2 linked regions of the Microscilla marina ATCC 23134 genome follow. Each later gene encodes a partner of the first gene's protein in a complex. Links are inferred from orthologs where the notes say so. Each region holds a gene or a part of one and is shown in the gene's direction. Other genes may lie near its edges.

What was found.
Region 2: the proteins of groL (region 1) and metK are in contact, whole or in part, in a cryo-EM structure (PDB 8P4O), measured with the Escherichia coli proteins. The link is inferred for Microscilla marina ATCC 23134 from one-to-one orthologs.

What each region holds. Positions count from the first base shown.
Region 1 is NZ_AAWS01000012.1:60,620-69,991, reverse strand. What follows is about bases 3,608-6,491. They hold groL (chaperonin GroEL), read left to right. Parts: upstream 3,608-4,168; coding sequence 4,169-5,815; downstream 5,816-6,491. Other genes in these bases: M23134_RS12830 (helix-turn-helix domain-containing protein), read right to left, coding at 6,473-6,491; M23134_RS12835 (hypothetical protein), read left to right, coding at 6,009-6,470; M23134_RS12845 (co-chaperone GroES), read left to right, coding at 3,799-4,074. Also shown: ATP-dependent protease ATPase subunit HslU, read right to left, coding at 1-667; M23134_RS12855 (hypothetical protein), read right to left, coding at 919-1,788; M23134_RS12850 (hypothetical protein), read right to left, coding at 2,678-3,394; more of M23134_RS12830, read right to left, coding at 6,492-7,576; M23134_RS12825 (antibiotic biosynthesis monooxygenase family protein), read right to left, coding at 7,639-8,331; M23134_RS12820 (hypothetical protein), read left to right, coding at 8,892-9,372.
Region 2 is NZ_AAWS01000038.1:9,091-18,541, forward strand. Bases 3,108-6,070 are described here. They hold metK (methionine adenosyltransferase), read left to right. Parts: upstream 3,108-3,943; coding sequence 3,944-5,197; downstream 5,198-6,070. Other genes in these bases: M23134_RS38935 (PorP/SprF family type IX secretion system membrane protein), read left to right, coding at 3,108-3,622; M23134_RS26490 (hypothetical protein), read left to right, coding at 5,334-5,762; M23134_RS26495 (NHLP bacteriocin export ABC transporter permease/ATPase subunit), read left to right, coding at 5,843-6,070. Outside these bases: M23134_RS26475 (Ig-like domain-containing protein), read left to right, coding at 1-2,057; more of M23134_RS38935, read left to right, coding at 2,087-3,107; more of M23134_RS26495, read left to right, coding at 6,071-8,773; M23134_RS26500 (leucine-rich repeat domain-containing protein), read left to right, coding at 8,797-9,451. UniProt on the Escherichia coli protein: Catalyzes the formation of S-adenosylmethionine (AdoMet) from methionine and ATP.

The sequences.
Region 1 (9,372 bases):
TGTTCATCATTGCCATTTCGTCCATTCCTGGTCCTACCATTCCGACGTTGCCCATGCCATTTTGCGAAATATTGATTTCAATTTTTCGCTCATCCATTTCACCATTCCGAATTTTCTCGCGGAAACGGTCACGGGTTTTTTCGTTCAACTCCTGATCATCCTTGCTCATTGACGAGGTTTCGTCAGGGGTGACATCCATTGTAAAACCAGTAAACGAATTTTGAGCGGAGGCATCACGTACTGGAGGAATAAGGGCATCTAATATAATTTCTTCTACAATTTCTGTGGCACGTTCTTGTACAGTTTCGCGCTTAGACGCCTTCACCATATTAATGGCTTGTTCTACAAGGTCGCGTACCATACTTTCTACATCACGACCTACATATCCAACTTCGGTAAATTTAGAGGCTTCTACTTTGGTAAAGGGGGCATCAGCTATTTTAGCTAAACGGCGGGCTATTTCGGTTTTACCTACCCCAGTAGCACCAATCATCAAAATATTGTTGGGTACTATTTCTTGCCGCATATCATCAGCACTATTCATTCGTCTCCAACGGTTACGCAAAGCAATAGCTACTTGTTTTTTTGCGTCATTTTGTCCTATGATATATTTGTCAAGTTCGGCTACGATTTCTCTTGGAGTAAGATGTTTTTGATTATCTGCCATATTGTTTTGTTGAAATTGTCTTCGTTTTATCTGGTAGTTTGCAAGATTTGTGAATATAACTCAAAATAAGATTTGTTATTGGCTGATCAATCCAATATTTAGATTGTGCTAAAATATAAATTGCAATGACCGGATTTGTTGAGTTCACAAAATCAAAAATTACTACAGGCAACTACCTTGAAAAGTTTGCCAAACTAGCAAAGTATGACAAAATGTCTTTCCAATAGGTAGACAAAAGTACAGCTATATCTCTAAAATTTATGTTTGCCTTGGGGGAATAATCGTTTGTAGTAGTTTTTCCAATGCAGTGCTTCTTCAGGGGTATCAGCACTCTTGTACAATTCGCGGCAAGCCTCCCATACATTAAAATCAATCATGTCTTCGCTTTCTCCGGCATCACGAGCTTTTACATAATACTCAATGGCTTGCTCATAGTTTGCCAAAAAAAACCAATTCGCGCCAATCAAGTTCAAACTGCTGGCTTTTTCTTCTGGATATTGCTCTATAATTTTTACCAAGAGTGTATTGCTATCTTCGTATTGCCCTTGATTAGACAAACGTGCTGCCAGATTAATCATTTGTTGATAGTTGGAACCAGCATCCATTGTCTGTAAAAATGCATCCTGGAGCTGTTGTGCCTCGGTAGGGTTTAACCCTGGCGGGCTACTGGATATTTTACCATATAAGTGGACATTAATTTTACCCTGTTCGAGAAAAAAGCCCAACTTGATATGAGGGTCTTGATTTACCCCTATAGGCACTCCTTGCTCTTTGAGCAGTCTCAACCCTTGGTAAAAGGCATCTACCAAATGTCGCGTATTGTATATGGCTTGTTCAAACGCCTCCGTACTATTTTGATGGGTAATCTCTAGTGCTTCTTGCATTTGTTGTATAATTCTATGCACAAAATCCTGTACTTCGATTTCGGGTAATTCAGCCAAGCGGGTAATAATCTCCAGAGAATTGCTCAAGCTTTCTGAGGGAGCCTGAAACTCTCCTGCTTGGTTCCACAAGTTTTCATCGGTATACGCCATAGCCAATGCCACTATTGAGTCATAGTATGCTTGCTTGGCAAATGCAATCATTGCAAGGTTTACCTGGCTGGTAAATTCATTGTTCATAAGTAAAATAGCGTTAGACTTGTTCGTATCTTAAACAGAGCTACTCTTACCAAATCAAATAATCTTTAATCACTGAAACACACCTCTCCATAAGCAACTTATTTGATTGATTTGTAGGTACTTTAAACTTACTAAAAAAAAATTTCAACAAAGATAACTTTTCGAGTCTTTTCAGTACATGTTTTATAAAATCATTCTTTTGAGGAAGAAGTAGAAGTTAAACAACACAAAATCTTTACTTTTCAGGTATTTTGTAGCACTAAGCCTTGACTGAATAAACGAACTATTCGAGCAGTATAAAAGTCATACACGAAAGTGATGCTCAACCCTATGTGCTTCCTTAACAAAGTCTTTATTTTAGCTTTAGCCTCTCCATACGGCGGAGTTGAGCAAAGCTCTAATTAACATGAGGTTAGTTTGCAAGCATACTGGTTCGCAAAAATTAAGGACATGCCTGATGAAACTTTAAAGGGGAGATGAAAAAATAATTGGAATAGGTAGAAAAGTTTACTGTCAAAAATTATCTGATTGACACGTTCAATTGTAAGTTTATAATCAAGCCCAACGTATAAGCCTAAGCTAATATAAAGTTAGACAAATTAAGTACCAAGGCAGCATTCAACATACCTAATGAGTAGGTGTACCATATTATGAGCAAGTTGTTTTTATAATTTATAGCTAATTACTTGCTGCTACTTAGGGCTAAAAAAACCTGTATACATAAGCCAGGCAAAGTTACGTTGTTTGGTTGTCTATTACACAAACAATGAATGAGTGCGTGAAACAACATTACCCCACCCGCTTTTTTGCTTCAGCAAAAAAGGCAGAAACCTGGTTATCTAAATCCCCCTGTTTCTGCCTCTGTTCTATTCTTTAATATTTAGATCATTCAATGCACTGTTGCCAGGTATTTCATGAGCATTCGCTTAGACACGGGCAACAAAGTAGCGTTTACCGGGCAAACCACTTGCGAGTTGATGAGGTAAGTTGCCGGATTAGGCAGTTTTTTGTACTTGCGTATCAACTCTAACTTTAAGCTCTCAAAGGTGCGTCCAATGCCCCGGGTAATGCTCTCAACAAAAGAAGTATGAATGCCCCGGTATTTTTCGTTGGCACTTTCAAATATAGAGACCTGATATTCATATACCTGCGTATCTTTTTTTCCTTGTTGCTGTAAAAAGAAATATCCTTCTTGAAAATGTAATGGTGTAATGCCCACTGGCAAAATTTCAATGTTTTCCTCTATATATTCAAAAATATCTTTGCCTTCGCTCAACATAGTCTTAAACTGAGGAGCAGCATACTCTATAATCGCCTCCAATTCATCTATAATCTCATCGCTTTCTACAATTTTTTTATAGTGCAGACTTAATGTTTCAAAATCAGCTTTCGACACTGTCTCAGGAAAACTTTGAAAGAGTACTTCTTTGTTTTCTTTAATTGCCAGTAAGTTTTTATAATGAAATACCATGTCTGACAAATAAGGGTATAAAGCCACCCTGTCAAATTGTTGTCTGATATCTTTTAGATAGGCTAACAAAATATACTTCTTGTACTCAAAGTCGATCAAATGAGAAGTTAGCCAGTCTTTATCTAATGCTTTCATATATCTTATTTATTGTTGGTAAATTTTGTCAGTACTTGAACTCCGACGGTTGTTTTATAAAAAACAACGTTTACAATTTATTATTATAAACAACAAGCATAAACACAACTTTTAAATGTAATAAATAAACATTTTAACGAATTATATTCTGATTAACACTGGATTTACAGAGGATACACGAATGTCATAGTTTGGCTGCATCATGTAAGAAAACAGTAAAAATGGCAGACTATTACCCACTCAAACTGTCAAAAAAACGATTGGCATAGGAAATGATAAAACAGTATCTAAACTAATCTTGGTGATAGGGTGAGTGTGCATATCTCATTACCTTGCCTCTGTCAACCATTAGTTTTTAGTATACCTTTGTTTCAATATTTTTAGTAAACTCAAATTATAAAAAAATGGCTTTGAATATTAAACCGTTAGCTGACCGAGTGCTTGTAGAGCCTGCAGAAGCTGAAGAAAAAACTGCTTCTGGTATCATCATTCCTGATACTGCTAAAGAAAAACCTCAAAGAGGCAAAATTGTAGCAGTTGGTAACGGTAAAAAGGACGAACCTTTGACTGTACAAGCAGGTGACCAGGTATTGTATGGTAAGTATGCTGGTACAGAAATTACCGTTGAAGGCAAAGAGTATTTGATCATGCGTGAAGCTGACATCTTTGCTATTGTTTAGGTTTTCTCGACAAACCAGATTTAGGCAGTAACCATTACTGCCAAACTATCAACTTTACTATTTTACAAAACGAATATAATAATCATTTTTAGTTATGGCTAAAGAGATATTTTTTGATACTGACGCTCGTGATAAATTAAAAAAAGGATTGGATACTTTGGCAAATGCCGTAAAAGTAACCTTGGGTCCTAAAGGAAGAAATGTAATCATCGACAAAAAATTTGGTGCTCCTTCCATTACCAAAGATGGGGTAAGCGTTGCCAAAGAAATTGATTTGAAAGACGCTATTGAGAACATGGGGGCTCAATTGGTAAAAGAAGTAGCTTCTAAAACAGCAGACACTGCTGGTGACGGTACTACTACTGCTACTGTATTGGCTCAAGCTATTTTCTCTGCGGGTATCAAAAACGTTGCTGCTGGTGCTAATCCAATGGATTTGAAACGTGGTATTGACAAAGCAGTAGACACGATTGTAGCTGACTTGAAAAAACAGTCTAACACAATTGGTGACAATGATATAAAAAATGTAGCTACTATTTCGGCTAACCAAGACGAAACCATCGGTACTATGATTGCCGAGGCGATGGAAAAAGTTGGTAAAGATGGTGTAATCACTGTTGAAGAAGCTAAAGGTACTGAGACTGAGGTAAAAGTAGTAGAGGGTATGCAGTTTGACCGCGGTTACCTTTCTCCTTACTTTGTAACCGACACTGAAAAAATGGAAGCTGACTTAGAGACTCCTTATATCTTGATCTCTGAGAAGAAAGTTTCTAACATGAAAGAATTATTGCCTGTTTTGGAAGCTGTTGCACAAACTGGCAGACCTTTGTTGATCATTGCTGAAGATGTTGATGGTGAAGCATTGGCTACTTTGGTAGTAAACAAAATTCGTGGTTCTTTGAAAATTGCTGCTGTTAAAGCTCCTGGCTTTGGCGATCGTCGTAAGGCTATGTTGCAAGACATTGCTATCCTTACTGGTGGTACGGTGATTTCTGAAGAGCAAGGTTACAAACTAGAAAACGCTGGTATCGATCACTTGGGTACTTGCGAAAAGATCATCGTAGACAAAGACAATACTACTATTGTAAATGGTAACGGTGAGACTGGTCGTATTGAAGGACGTGTAAACGAGATCAAATCTCAAATCGAAAACACTACTTCTGACTATGACAAAGAAAAGTTGCAAGAGCGTTTGGCTAAATTATCTGGTGGTGTAGCTATCTTATACATTGGTGCAGCTACCGAAGTAGAAATGAAAGAAAAGAAAGACCGTGTAGATGATGCATTGCACGCTACCCGTGCTGCGGTACAAGAAGGTACTGTAGCTGGTGGTGGTATTGCTTTGATCCGCGCGATTGATGCTTTGGACACTGTTAAATTTAGTAACGAAGACGAAGAGACTGGTGTTAATATCATTCGCACTGCTTTGGAGTCTCCTTTACGTACCATCGTTTCTAACGCTGGTTTAGAAGGTAGTGTAATTGTACACAAAGTACGTGAGGGCAAAGGTTCTTTCGGTTACAATGCACGTAGCGGCAAATTTGAAGATTTGGTAGCTGCTGGGGTAATTGACCCAACTAAAGTTACTCGTTTAGCACTTGAAAATGCTGCTTCTATCTCTGGATTATTGCTTACTACTGAGGCAGTAATTGCTGACGAACCAGAAGAAGCTGGTGCTGCTGGTGGCGGAATGCCTGCCGGAATGCCAGGTGGCATGGGCGGAATGGGTGGAATGATGTAAGCCCCCCTTTTGTCTTAGACAAAAAGCTATAAAAACTACGCCTCCTGAGAGTTGTTTCTCAGGAGGTTTTTTTGTTCCAAAAAATTGGTAGCAAGCAAAGGCTATTCATTGAAAACAATAAACAGCAAAAGAAAATAGTGATTGTACGATTGTTGCTAATTTTTGGGTAGCATCAAAAATCAGAACATTCACTATGAGCTATACAAAATCACCTGATCACTGTTTTTTTCAAAACAAAAATTATAACCTGTACCATATTGCTGAACTCAACTTGTTGATTGTAGAAGCCAGGGGGCTGGTACAATTAGCGTTTGCTCAGGAAGCTTGGTACAAGGCGATTGACAAAGCAGTAGAATTTAAAGCATTAAAATGGCTCATAGATGGATCGGCCATTGAACTTGTAGACCTCAAAGCCAGCGAATGGCTCAGCAAAGAATTGTTTCCTGTTTTGGGCGAAAAACTTGACTACCCAGGACAACGCATTACCGCAAATGTGCTTCCAGCACGTTTTTATGCCGAGATGAGCTCAAAAGACTTAATGAAGAAAAAACTGGAGCATGATACTACTGCCAGCGAAGGAGGTATACAAAGGGTTTTTCAAAATTTCAAGACTTTTGAGGAAGCTTATGAGTGGGTGGTGAACCATCAGGAATGAAATTATTTCTTGGCAAAATATTCGGAAGGAGAAGCTCCCATGAGTTTCTTAAAGGATTTGTTAAAGGTAGTTTTAGAGTTGAAACCTGCCTCTTGTGCAATACCAAAAATCGTAAATTTTTGTGCTTCTTCGGTCTGAGCCAATGCGATAAATTCTTTGATACGATAATAATTGACATACTCAAAAAAGGTCATACCGATTCGTTCATTTAACAAACGGGCAACTTCAGGATTGCTCACCCCTAGCAAACCGGCAAGCTCTGACTTCAACAGTTTGCGGTTGAGGTAAGGTTTCTTGTTTTCCATTAATTGTTCCAGCTTGTATTTTAGCTGGTCAAGGTCTTTTTGTGACAACCGAGAATGTGCATATTTTTTGGTTTTTACTACTGATGCCAACCTAAACAAGTCGGGCGCTGTCATACCATAATAAGCAATCAAAAGAATAATGAGAGCAATGCTCAACCAAAGGGCTTGTCGAGTGGTTTGGGCAATAAACTTATTCCCATAAATACTCATCAAATAAACCACCACCCAGCACAATAAACAGGCTCCTATGGCTATCAAAAAAGTCAGGAAAAACCGCGTTTTGACCACATAGCTCAACTCATTCTGTAGTTTTTTCTTAAAGGCAAAAAACAAACGGCAACTAAGCACCCAATACGTAATGTTGAACAACAAACCCACCCCTGCAAACCAAATAGACATTTGAAGTAGTTGCCCACTCTTATATTTGGCTATGTAGGCTTCTTTGGTAGGTATGATAAAAAACACCGTAATTAGTATGATATAAACCACCCCTGGAATATAATGCACCAAATCGCGATAACTAAAGCGTTTGTCAAACAAAGACGATCGGGTAAACAAATATATGGTAGCTCCAAACAACAAAATGGCAAACTCGGAAATGGTAATGAGTTTGAAGTTTTTGCCAAAAACCTCTGACATATACAACACCCGCCCTGTAAGTCCTACAGTTAACACCAACACAAAAACAATCAAATATTGGTTCAGGGTTTTTCTACGTGTGGGCGAAAAAAGGTAGATAAATATCAAAAACAGGCTTTGTAGGTAGCCAAAATATACCAATTGATTCAAAAAGTTTTGCATGCGCTCTAAAACCAATAAACAAAGTAGGCACTGTACGCAATGCCTACTTCTGACTCATAAAATTAAAAAATTTTAAACTGATGCACTTGTTTTACGGCTTGATGGTTCATTTTTAGATTGGCGCGATAAAACTGCTCAAACGCTGCTTTACTTTCCCACTGGGTAATGGTAAAATAATCAGGGTTATAATCATAACCAAAAGGCGAAACTCCTTGAGTAAGTTCCAGCTTAACCACTCCTTTTGACTGACGCACTTTTTTGCGCCAAGCTTGCTTAAACTCACGAAACCCTTGTGTATCTTTTTGCCAATAAGCAGTCAATACCGTGTATTTTTTCTTATGTACCTCAAAAGATATGTCTTTTTTTAATTCATAATAGGTGAGGTCAAACCTAGACCAAATGTTTCTCCTCTTCTGGTGAAAATCGGGGTAGTTTGCCTCTACATGCGCCAAAAACTTATTACGAAGGGCAAGATTGTCCCAATAAGCCAATATTACGCTCTGGGGGTGGTAGTTTCCCTGAGTAGGGCTTTCTTTTACAGGAAACCCTTTTAGGGAGTGGTAACCAAATTTTTTACCTATGGGGATAAATGTTTGAATGTAATTTTTAGTTTTTTCTTGTACACCTGGTTTCAGCCTCAACAACAAAAGATCAAACACCTGCCCTTTTTTTAGATGATAAGTGAGTTTGTCAGATTGGGCTGATAAAGTCAAGGTATGCACCCACATGAAGCACAATAACAATAATATTCTCATAAGTTTTTTTGTTTATATGATTTGTAATTCCACAAACCTATGAGATTGGTTAGATAACGAGAAATAAAACAAAGGCATAGGGGTACATATACGGTATATGTACTTTATTGCTATTGGTAAACAAAGGAAAAAAACAGTATTTAAGCACTTGCCAAACGCCTATTGACTAAATGGAAAGCCACTACACCATTGCCAAATGTTCACTATACATTCCACTGGTAATTAACACTTTGCAAAATTATTGTTTACTCAAAAAATCTCCTTAAGTAACGGACAATAACTTCTCTATTTAGGAAATGAATATTTTATTTTTCAACCGTTACTAAACCAACAATTGACTACATCAAAGTTGTTGCTTTTTGCATAAAGTCTCTGATGATTAATTCACAAAAAATTGTTAATGAAAAATATTACTTGAACTATCTCTTTTGGGTTGGTGTTTTGACGGTGGTAATTATAAAAAATAATGACTTTAGTAAGCTTGATGACAGTTTATAAAAATTAAATTGCTCAAGTTTGTACGACTGTTTTTTTATTTCATTCAAAAACCCTTTAATAAAATGATGAACAGACTCCTATCCACTCTTTTACTGGTATTGATTGCCAGTGGTTTAACTTACGCTCAAGACTCTCCGGCAAAATCGCGGTTCAGTGCCGACTTGGGCTTAAGTGTTGGTGCGCAACAATACGGCGGGCATGCCTGGTTATCTAATATGCATTTTTTGGGAGCCAAAAGAAAAATAGGTATTGGTTATGGTATTCGCTGGAGCTCTTACTTTGGTACAGACCAGAACTTTACCAGTGCTCCTCCCGAATTTGCTGGAAAAGCAGAAAAAGAAGGGACTTTGACGGTAGCCAATGCCCAAATTAACTCTTTGAACCTTGCCATATTTTTGCAATATAACATTACCTCAAAACTAGAAGCGGGATTTAACATCGATGCCATTGGGTTTAGCTTTGGCGAAGAACAAGGCAGTGCTTTTGCACCTCCAGGTACAGGTACCAGCAATACTGCTGCTTATTTGGCCAGCCCCACTTCTA
Region 2 (9,451 bases), on another replicon or contig:
AGGATAATGGAGCTTGTAAAGTAACAGCAAGCGCCAATGTAAACCCAACCCCTGTGATTACAGGAGCTACTACTGCTTGCCAGAACGTAGCTGGAACCATTTACTCTACCCCCAACAATGCTGGCAATACGTACAATTGGATGATTACAGGCGGAACTATAGACAATGGGGCAGGTACCCATCAGATTTCAGTGACCTGGACTGATGCTACAGCCGGAACCCTTACATTGACTGAAACTGACCCACTGGCTTGTGCCACTACCACTGCAACATTCAATGTGTCTATTTTTACCAAACCTACAGCCCCAACTGTTACTGGTGATATGAATATCTGTGCGTTTACTGCTGGTACCAGTTATGAAGCTACTTATACTATTACTTCGCCAGATGCTAACTACATATACTCTTGGAGCATAGTAAATGCCAGTGATGGGCAGATAGTGTCTACCAACACGGCTGATTCTACTGAGGTAAAAATCAGGTGGAGTAATAATTTACCGTTTAGTGGGTTAGATGTAGCTGACGCGAAATTTAGAGTATTGGCTAAAATCAAAAGTACGAACTGTAGTGGAGATTTTAACGAGCAAACAGTTACTGTAAAACGTACACCAATAAAACCTCAATTAACTGATAATACCGACTCTGTATATGTGAATAATGTAAGAACCTATGCGCTTACCACCAATAATACAGGGAGTACTTATGCTTGGACAGTAACAGGAGGAACGATTCAATCGGGCGCTGGTACCAACCAAATTACTGTAAAGTGGGCGGCTACTGCTGGTACAGGCGAAGTATACGCCAAAGAGATAGTAACCAATACCAATTGTGAAAACTTCTCAGATACAGCCAGGGTAAGCATTTTTCCTTATAGTATTACCGCAAGTGCTTTGTCTCCCCAAATTTGTGAGGGTGGGCAAGTAAGGCTCAAAGGTGTTGATGCCAACGCTGCGAAGTTTGAGTGGTACGATGCCTCAACAGGTGGTACCAAACTGGGAGAATCTACCAATAGCGGATTGCCATCTGATACCTTACGAATTACGCAAAATAATTTAGGCAATTTTATTTACTATGTCACTCCTGTCACAGCGTCTGGAGCTAAAGGAGCTGATGATTCTGCTGGGGACAATGCCCGTATTCCAGTAGTATTTGATGTGGTAGTAAACGATCCTACTAATTTTACGATTGTGGGTGATACTACCAATGCTCAAAACTGTACAGCTAATGGTGCTGGTGGTGGAGCAGTAGCACTTACCACAGTTTCGGGAGGTTTTGGTGGAGCACCTTATACCTATCTTTGGACTAAGACAGGTGATGCTGCTTATAATGCTACTACAAAAGACATTACAGATTTGACTCCAGGGACTTATAATGTACAGGTGACCGATGCAGGAGGGTGTACTTCTAACATTATTTCTTTCCTTATAGAAGATAGACGTCAATATGTAACTGATGCTAAGATCACCCCTACAAGTTCTGGAAGCTTGCTGGTAAACTCAGTAGGAGATACTGCTACCATTACAGTGGGCGAGTCAGTTATACTGGCTGCTACTGCTACCGATGCGGCTACTTTTGCCTGGACGGCAGATACCGATGCCGATGTGGCAAATATTTCGGATGCTACGTTAGGAGCACCTACAATGACTCCTAAGCAAACGACGCGTTATTCAGTATTACTGACCAATAGTAAAGGATGTGATACTACAGTATCAGTTGTAGTAAGGGTGCTAAGTTTTCAGGTATTTGTACCTACTATGTTTACCCCTAACAATGATCAGAAAAATGATTTGTTTCAGGTCTTTGGCAACCAAGTAGAAACATTGGGCATAAAAGTGTATAATCGGGAAGGCAAATTGGTATATGAAAGCAATGATAAGGCGGAGTTTTTGGGAAGCGACGAATTTGGAATAAAAACAAGTGAGACTCAAAACAAAGGTTGGGATGGAACCTTTGAAGAAAAACCGTTGCCTAAAGGAAATTATGTATGGTATTTGACAGGAAAATTTAAAAATGGCGTAGAAATTAAAAAATCGGGCAACGTGCTGTTGGTACGATAATGTATATAAAGAATTGTATGAAGTTGAAAATGAACCACCATAAAGCAAGAAAAGTATTACTAGGAGTTTTAATCATTGTGTTGATAACCAGTGTCAGGTTGTCGGCACAATCGGTTTCTTACTCCCAGTTTCACCTTTCTCCTATGCAAACAAACCCTGGAATGATAGCATCTTATAATCAGCCACAAGCGATTATGAGTTACCGTAGAATGAATGTAGGTGGAGGAGTAGGGGCAGCGTTTGAAACCCCTATGTTTTCAATCACTCATCCACTGATTACAAAAACCAGGGGGAGAATAGCAGGTTTTGGTTTTTCAGCCGTAAATGATAGGTTAGGAGCAGACGGAGCATTACAGATTACAGGTTTAAGTGCTGGTGCAGCTTATAACCATCAAATAGGTCGGGCACAATACATTAGTTTAGGTGTACAAGGTGGTTATTTCTGGCAGAGTATCAATATTGACCGCTTGACAACCGGGAGTCAATGGATTAACGGGGAGTTTTTGAATACAGCGGCAAGCAATGAAGTTTTTGATATTACAGCCATTAGCTACCCAACCATGAATGCTGGGCTATATTGGTACTTTACCGATTCAGACTCTACCTCTAATACCAGGGCTTTTCTGGGTATTTCGGGACAAAACCTCAATCAACCAAATGTTTCGTTAAGTGCTAAAGAAGAGCGAATACCCATTAGTCTTGTTTTTACTGGAGGATTTACTGCTTACCAGAGTGAAAAACTTAAGATTATGCCTAATATACGTTGGATACAGCAAGATGGGGGCAACCGACAGGTGAATATTGGTTCTATGTTTTGGTATAATTATGCACCATTTAGTGGATTTATCAAACCTGGAAATGTAGGGGTGGGGCTTTGGTATGAGTTAAACGGAGCCGCCATTGTGTCTGTAGAAATGAACCAACCCAAATACTCGGTAGCTTTTAGTTATGATTTAAGTATGGATCGTCAGGCAAAAAGGTTAAGTGCTTTTGAGCTAAAAGTAGGGTTTAGGATAGGTAAAAAAGAAGTAAAACGTAAGCCAAAACCTGATGAGATCAAACAAGATACAATACGACCAAAAGACGATAAGTTTATTTACACAGTAGTAGTTACCAAGCGTAATCGTAGAATAATAGGTCGTGATACTATTGCTACTGATCCTATAAAGGTTGACAATGTGCCTCCAAAGAACTTAACTACCCGTGACCTTGAGATACTCAAGTCTACGGCGTATTTCTATTATACCAACGATGATATTAATAAAGCCACAGAATCATTGTTAAACGACATTGTTGTAATTCTTAAAAAACACCCTGACATTTATCTGGAGCTCGAGGGGCATACCTGTAACATAGGGGAAACCGAAGACGCCAATCAGAATCTTTCGGAAAGAAGGGCAAGTGCAGTGAAAAAATACCTGGTAAACAAAGGAATAGATGAGAACCGACTGAAAACCGTAGGGTATGGTTCTAAGAGACCAGTAGCGTCTAACAAAACCGAATTTGGTAAAATAAGGAACCGAAGGGTAAAATTTAAGTTGGTAAAAACTGAAAAGAAAAAATAGAAGAATATAAATTATTAGAAAAGGAGAGCCTATGAGTTATTAGGTTCTCCTTTTTTATTTGTATTAGAGTGAAAAATATGGCGATAGGCATGTTTGCTTTAATATAATTTGGGGCTTATCCATTAAGACAAAAAAAGCAGTATTTTATTTTGTTGAATATACTCTATCCTTCTTTATTTTAAAAGGTTATTTCTGTTTGGAATTTTATAACTTTCTGCATAGGCTGGCATGAATCCCGGTGGTGACTTTCTTTTTTCGATAAAATTCTTTTAACTTTGGCTGCTTTTTAAATTAATTAGGAAACAATATTAAATAGACTCAATGGCATATTTGTTTACGTCTGAATCAGTTTCGGAAGGACACCCTGATAAGGTATCTGATCAGATTTCTGATGCACTTATCGATTATTTTTTAGCTTATGACCCTAGCTCAAAAGTGGCTTGTGAAACTCTTGTAACTACTGGGCAAGTCGTTTTGGCAGGTGAAGTGAAGTCTGATGCTTACCTTGATGTACAGGAAATAGCAAGAGAAGTAATCAAGAAAATTGGTTATACCAAGTCAGAATACATGTTTGAGGCAACTTCTTGCGGTGTTTTGTCTGCTATCCACGAACAATCTCCTGATATTAACCAAGGCGTAGATAGACAAAAGCCAGAAGAACAAGGTGCTGGTGATCAGGGAATGATGTTTGGTTATGCAACCAACGAAACTGCTAACTATATGCCACTAGCCTTAGATTTATCGCACAAAATTCTAAAAGAGCTTGCGGATATGAGACGCGAAGCAACTGATATTAAATATCTTAGACCTGATGCAAAATCTCAAGTAACTATTGAATATAGTGATGATAATAAACCTGTTCGTATAGACACTATTGTAGTATCTACACAACATGACGATTTTGATACGGAGGAAGCTATGCAGGCAAAAATTCGTGAGGATATTATCAGTTTCTTGATCCCTCGTGTGAAAGCCCAACTTCCTGAACACATTCAAGCATTATTCAACGATGATATTACGTACCATATCAACCCTACTGGCAAGTTTGTAATTGGTGGCCCTCACGGAGATACTGGGTTGACAGGTAGAAAAATTATTGTTGACACTTACGGTGGCAAGGGAGCCCATGGTGGAGGTGCTTTTTCTGGAAAAGACCCTTCAAAAGTAGATAGAAGTGCAGCGTATGCTTCTCGTCACATTGCCAAAAATTTGGTAGCTGCCGGAGTAGCTGACGAAATTTTAGTACAAGTTTCTTATGCTATTGGTGTTGCCCAGCCTACAAGTATTATGGTAGACACTTATGGGAGTGCTAAGGTAGATATGACCGATTCAGTAATAGGACAAAAAGTAGCAGAAGTGTTTGACATGCGTCCTTATTACATTGAGCAAAGGTTGAAGTTGCGTAATCCGATGTATCAGGAAACAGCTGCTTACGGCCACATGGGGCGTGAGTCTGAAACCATAACCAAAACTTTCAATGCAGGAAAATCAAATGAAAAGACTGTAGAAGTTGATTTGTTTACCTGGGAAAAGTTAGACTACGTAGATAAGGTAAAGGCAGCTTTTAGCTTGTAGTTATCTAATGAAACCGAAAATATGATGAGCCCTCTAAACATTTTTAAATGTTTAGAGGGCTTTTTTTATAGCTGAGTACAAACAAACAGGTGTATATCAAAGTTGTGATGATACAACAAATCAAAGAAGTATACACATGCAAGAACGATCGTTTCCGAAATGGATGACTACTATGCTGCGTATGGCAGCTATTTACAACATACTATGGGGAGCCTGGGTCACCTTATTTCCTTTTCACTTTTTTGATTTAGTACATTTGCCCCGCCCCAATTACGCGGCTATCTGGCAGGCAGTAGGAATGATTGTAGGCTGCTATGGAATAGCTTATTGGGTGGCCTCTTACAATCCTTATAAACATTGGGGTATTGTATTGGTAGGTTTTTTGGGCAAAGTGTTTGGACCTATTGGTTTTTTGCAACACGTAGTGCAAGGTTCTTTGCCTTGGGTATTTGGATTGCATAATATTACCAATGACCTGGTATGGCTTGTTCCTTTTGGCTTGGTATTGTATGGCGCATATAAACAGTACAAGCAAACACCAGACAAAGTAAAAGAAGTGGCATAAAAATCATTTGTGTTTTACATCTTCTGGCGTGGTTCATGAAATCTTTATAAATTTACCAGACACAATTTAAAAAGATTTCTGTGGAGGCATTTTTAGAGATTATCAGACAAGAAGCAAAGCCAATACAAATGACGGTGAATACACCGTTTTTGATGGATACACCTGGAAAAGTATGGTTTATTGATCAAGGACAAATCAATGTATATACTGTTCAATTGAAAGATGGAAAACCAGAAGGACAACGCTTTTATTTCTTTACTGCCGAGCAACAACAACTTTTATTAGGGCTTGATTCTGCCAATTCTGTGCATCACATTGGTTTTTCGGCAGATGCCACCAAAGATACATTGGTGTATGAATTTGACCTGGCTCGCCTGAAAGAATTGGCACTCACGTCGAACTACTCGCCTATAATAGCTGGCTTGATCAGTGATTGGGTAACCAATTTGTTTTTTGGTATTTCAGAAAATGAAAATCACCCTAATAAAGCGGCAAATGTACTAATTAAAAAGGGGGAGCGAGTTATTTTGAGAGAAGGTGACAGCATATCGGCTCAAAAAAAGGTAGTTTGGGCAGTCATTAAACCTCGCAAAGCCAATACCTTACTCATCAACGGCTCAGGAAAGCTTGATCAACCCACCAAAGAACTTTTATTACCTTTGTGTCGAGAGTCATTTTGGGAGTCAAACGGAAACCTGGGACTAAAATTTATAGGTACTACTGAAGCCATTCAGCAAGAAGCCGCCTGGCAAGGTTTAGAGGCGCTGGATAACACTTTGTTTGCGCTTGAAAAAAATGCCATTGATTTTGTGGCGCGTAATGAACAAATTCGCCTCAAGTCCAAATACCAAAATCAGTACATTAAAACCATTCAAACCCTTAAAGATGCTGAGGCTATTCTCAACCGTGAGGCTGCCGACAAATACGCCAAAGGCCTAAGAGTTCAAACCGACGATGTGCTGTTTAACGCTTGTCAAGTAGTGGCCGATCCTGCCAAAATACGCCTAGTGCCTCCGCTTGAAAATACAAAAGAGGGGTATGATCCTATTGGAGATATTGCAAGAGCATCGAAGGTAAGGTATCGTGAGGTACTGCTGGACAGCAAATGGTGGCAGCAAGACTCTGGAGCATTGCTAAGCTTTTTGAAAGAAGGCGATACACCTATAGCTTTGATGCCCGTCAAAGGCAATCGTTATGAAGCCTACAACCCTGTAACCAAAGAAGCCTTCAGAATTACCGAAAAGAATCAACACTTAATAGATAAAGTAGCTTATACATTTTATAAACCATTTCCTCAGAAGAAAATCACCCTGATAGACCTCCTCAAATTTGGCCTGTTTAAAGAAAAAAGAGATTTTTATATCTTGATTATTATGGGGCTTGCCGGAACAGGTTTAGGGCTCATTACACCTATTCTTACAGGAGTGTTGTTTGACACCGTAATACCTAACGCGGGCAAATCTCAGGTAATGCACGTAGGTTTTGCCTTGTTTATGGCGTTAATTGGTTACATTTTGTTTGAATTAACCGAAGGGTTTGCGCTGTTGCGGATAGAAACCAAAATGGACCATAGTTTACAGGCAGCAGTTTGGGATAGGTTGTTGGATTTGCCCGCCTCATTTTTCAGAAAGTTTACTACAGGCGACCTGGCAGATCGGGCAATGGGAATCAATGAAATACGTAAATTATTGTCAGGTGTAGTAATTACCACCATTTTAAGCAGCGTTTTTTCATTGCTTAATTTTTTGTTATTATTTTATTATAGTGTAAAACTAGCCTTAGTAGCTTTGGGCATTTCTTTGGTAGAGGTGCTGATTATGTATTGGATTGGTAGGTGGCAAATTTCTAAAGAAAAGCAGGCCTTAAATTATGATGGAAAAACTCAAGGCATTGTTTTACAGTTGTTAAACGGAATAAGTAAATTTAGAGTAACAGGTACCGAAATAAGGGCTTTTAATCATTGGCTGAAACTTTTTACCAAGTCCAAACAATTTTCTTTTGAAGCAGCAAGGGTAGAAAACATTCAAACAGTCATTAATTCGATTATGCCTTTGCTTGCCAGCGGTATTATTTACTGGACTTTTTTTTCCTCTAGTGAATGGGGGAAACTGTCTACCGGACAATTTTTAGCTTTTAATGCTGCCTATGGTGCTTTTTTATCGTCGATACTGGCAATGAGTGCCGCTTCATTGACCATATTTCAGGTTTTTCCTATATACGAGCGTACACGCCCAATATTAGAAACTTTACCCGAAAACGATGACCGAAAGTCGAACCCAGGGAGATTGAAAGGAAATATTGAAGTATCTAAAGTAAATTTTAGATATAACAAAGATGCCCCGTTAGTATTAAATAATATATCTTTGCAATTAAGGTCAGGAGAGTACGTAGCTTTTGTAGGAGCATCTGGTTCGGGTAAGTCTACACTAATCAGGTTGTTGTTGGGTTTTGAGAAACCCGAAGTTGGAAGCATTTTTTATGACAATCAAGATTTAAATAAGTTAGATCTAAGGCTGGTAAGGCGACAAATTGGTGTAGTATTGCAAGATGGTCAACTTACACCAGGCGATATATTTTCTAACATCGTGGGATCTTCGCCACAATTGACTATGGATGATGCCTGGAACGCCGCAAAAATGGCTGCATTTGATGAAGACATCAAACAAATGCCTATGGGAATGCACACGATTATTAGTGAGGGTGGTTCTACCCTTTCGGGAGGACAAAAACAACGTTTGCTTATTGCCAGAACTTTAGTACATAAGCCGCGCATTGTCATGTTTGATGAAGCCACCAGCGCCTTAGATAATCGAACACAAGCTGTAATTACAGAAAGCCTGAATAAACTACAGGCAACCCGTATTGTGATTGCGCACCGACTAAGTACTATTCGTAATGTAGACAAAGTTTTTGTGTTTGACCAGGGTAAAATAGCTCAAACAGGAAGCTACGAAGATTTGATTCATCAGGAGGGGTTGTTTAAAGATTTGGCAACCAGGCAACTGGCATAACATTACACGTAAATGACCAAAAAATGATAAATATACAAAGGGTGAAGGTAGTCAAATTAATTTATGCAAGCATTTTATCTTTGGTGTTGACAGGCTGTGGAGGGAAAGAAGAACCTTTTTTGAATTCACCGGGATTATTGAGCGATATAGAGTTGGATAAAAAGCCAATCTATACATCGTTAGAAGTTGCTTTGGAGCAACCCAATGATGTATATATGATGAAACTGGCAAACAAAGATATGCTGGTGCTTTCTAAAAAAATAGCTCGTTTTAAAAACCTTCAGGTATTAAACTTACAACAAAATAAGCTCACAGAGCTACCCCCAGAAATAGGTGACCTAACCAAGCTTCAAAAATTAATTTTGAGCAATAATCAATTAGAAAAGCTACCTCCGGAAATAGGCAAACTAACCCACCTTTTGGAGTTGCGAGTAAGTGCCAACCGTTTAACTACCTTGCCCCCAGAAATTGGTAAACTCCAAAGCCTTCAATACTTATATATACCCAATAATAAGCTCATTACTCTGCCGCCAGAAATAGGACAACTTGCTCAGTTAAAACGTTTGTTTCTAGAGCACAACCAGCTAACCCAATTGCCTGCTTCTATAGGGAAACTAAATAATCTTCAGTCGTTGATTTTAAATAATAACCGAGTCAATCAATTGCCCCACGAAATAG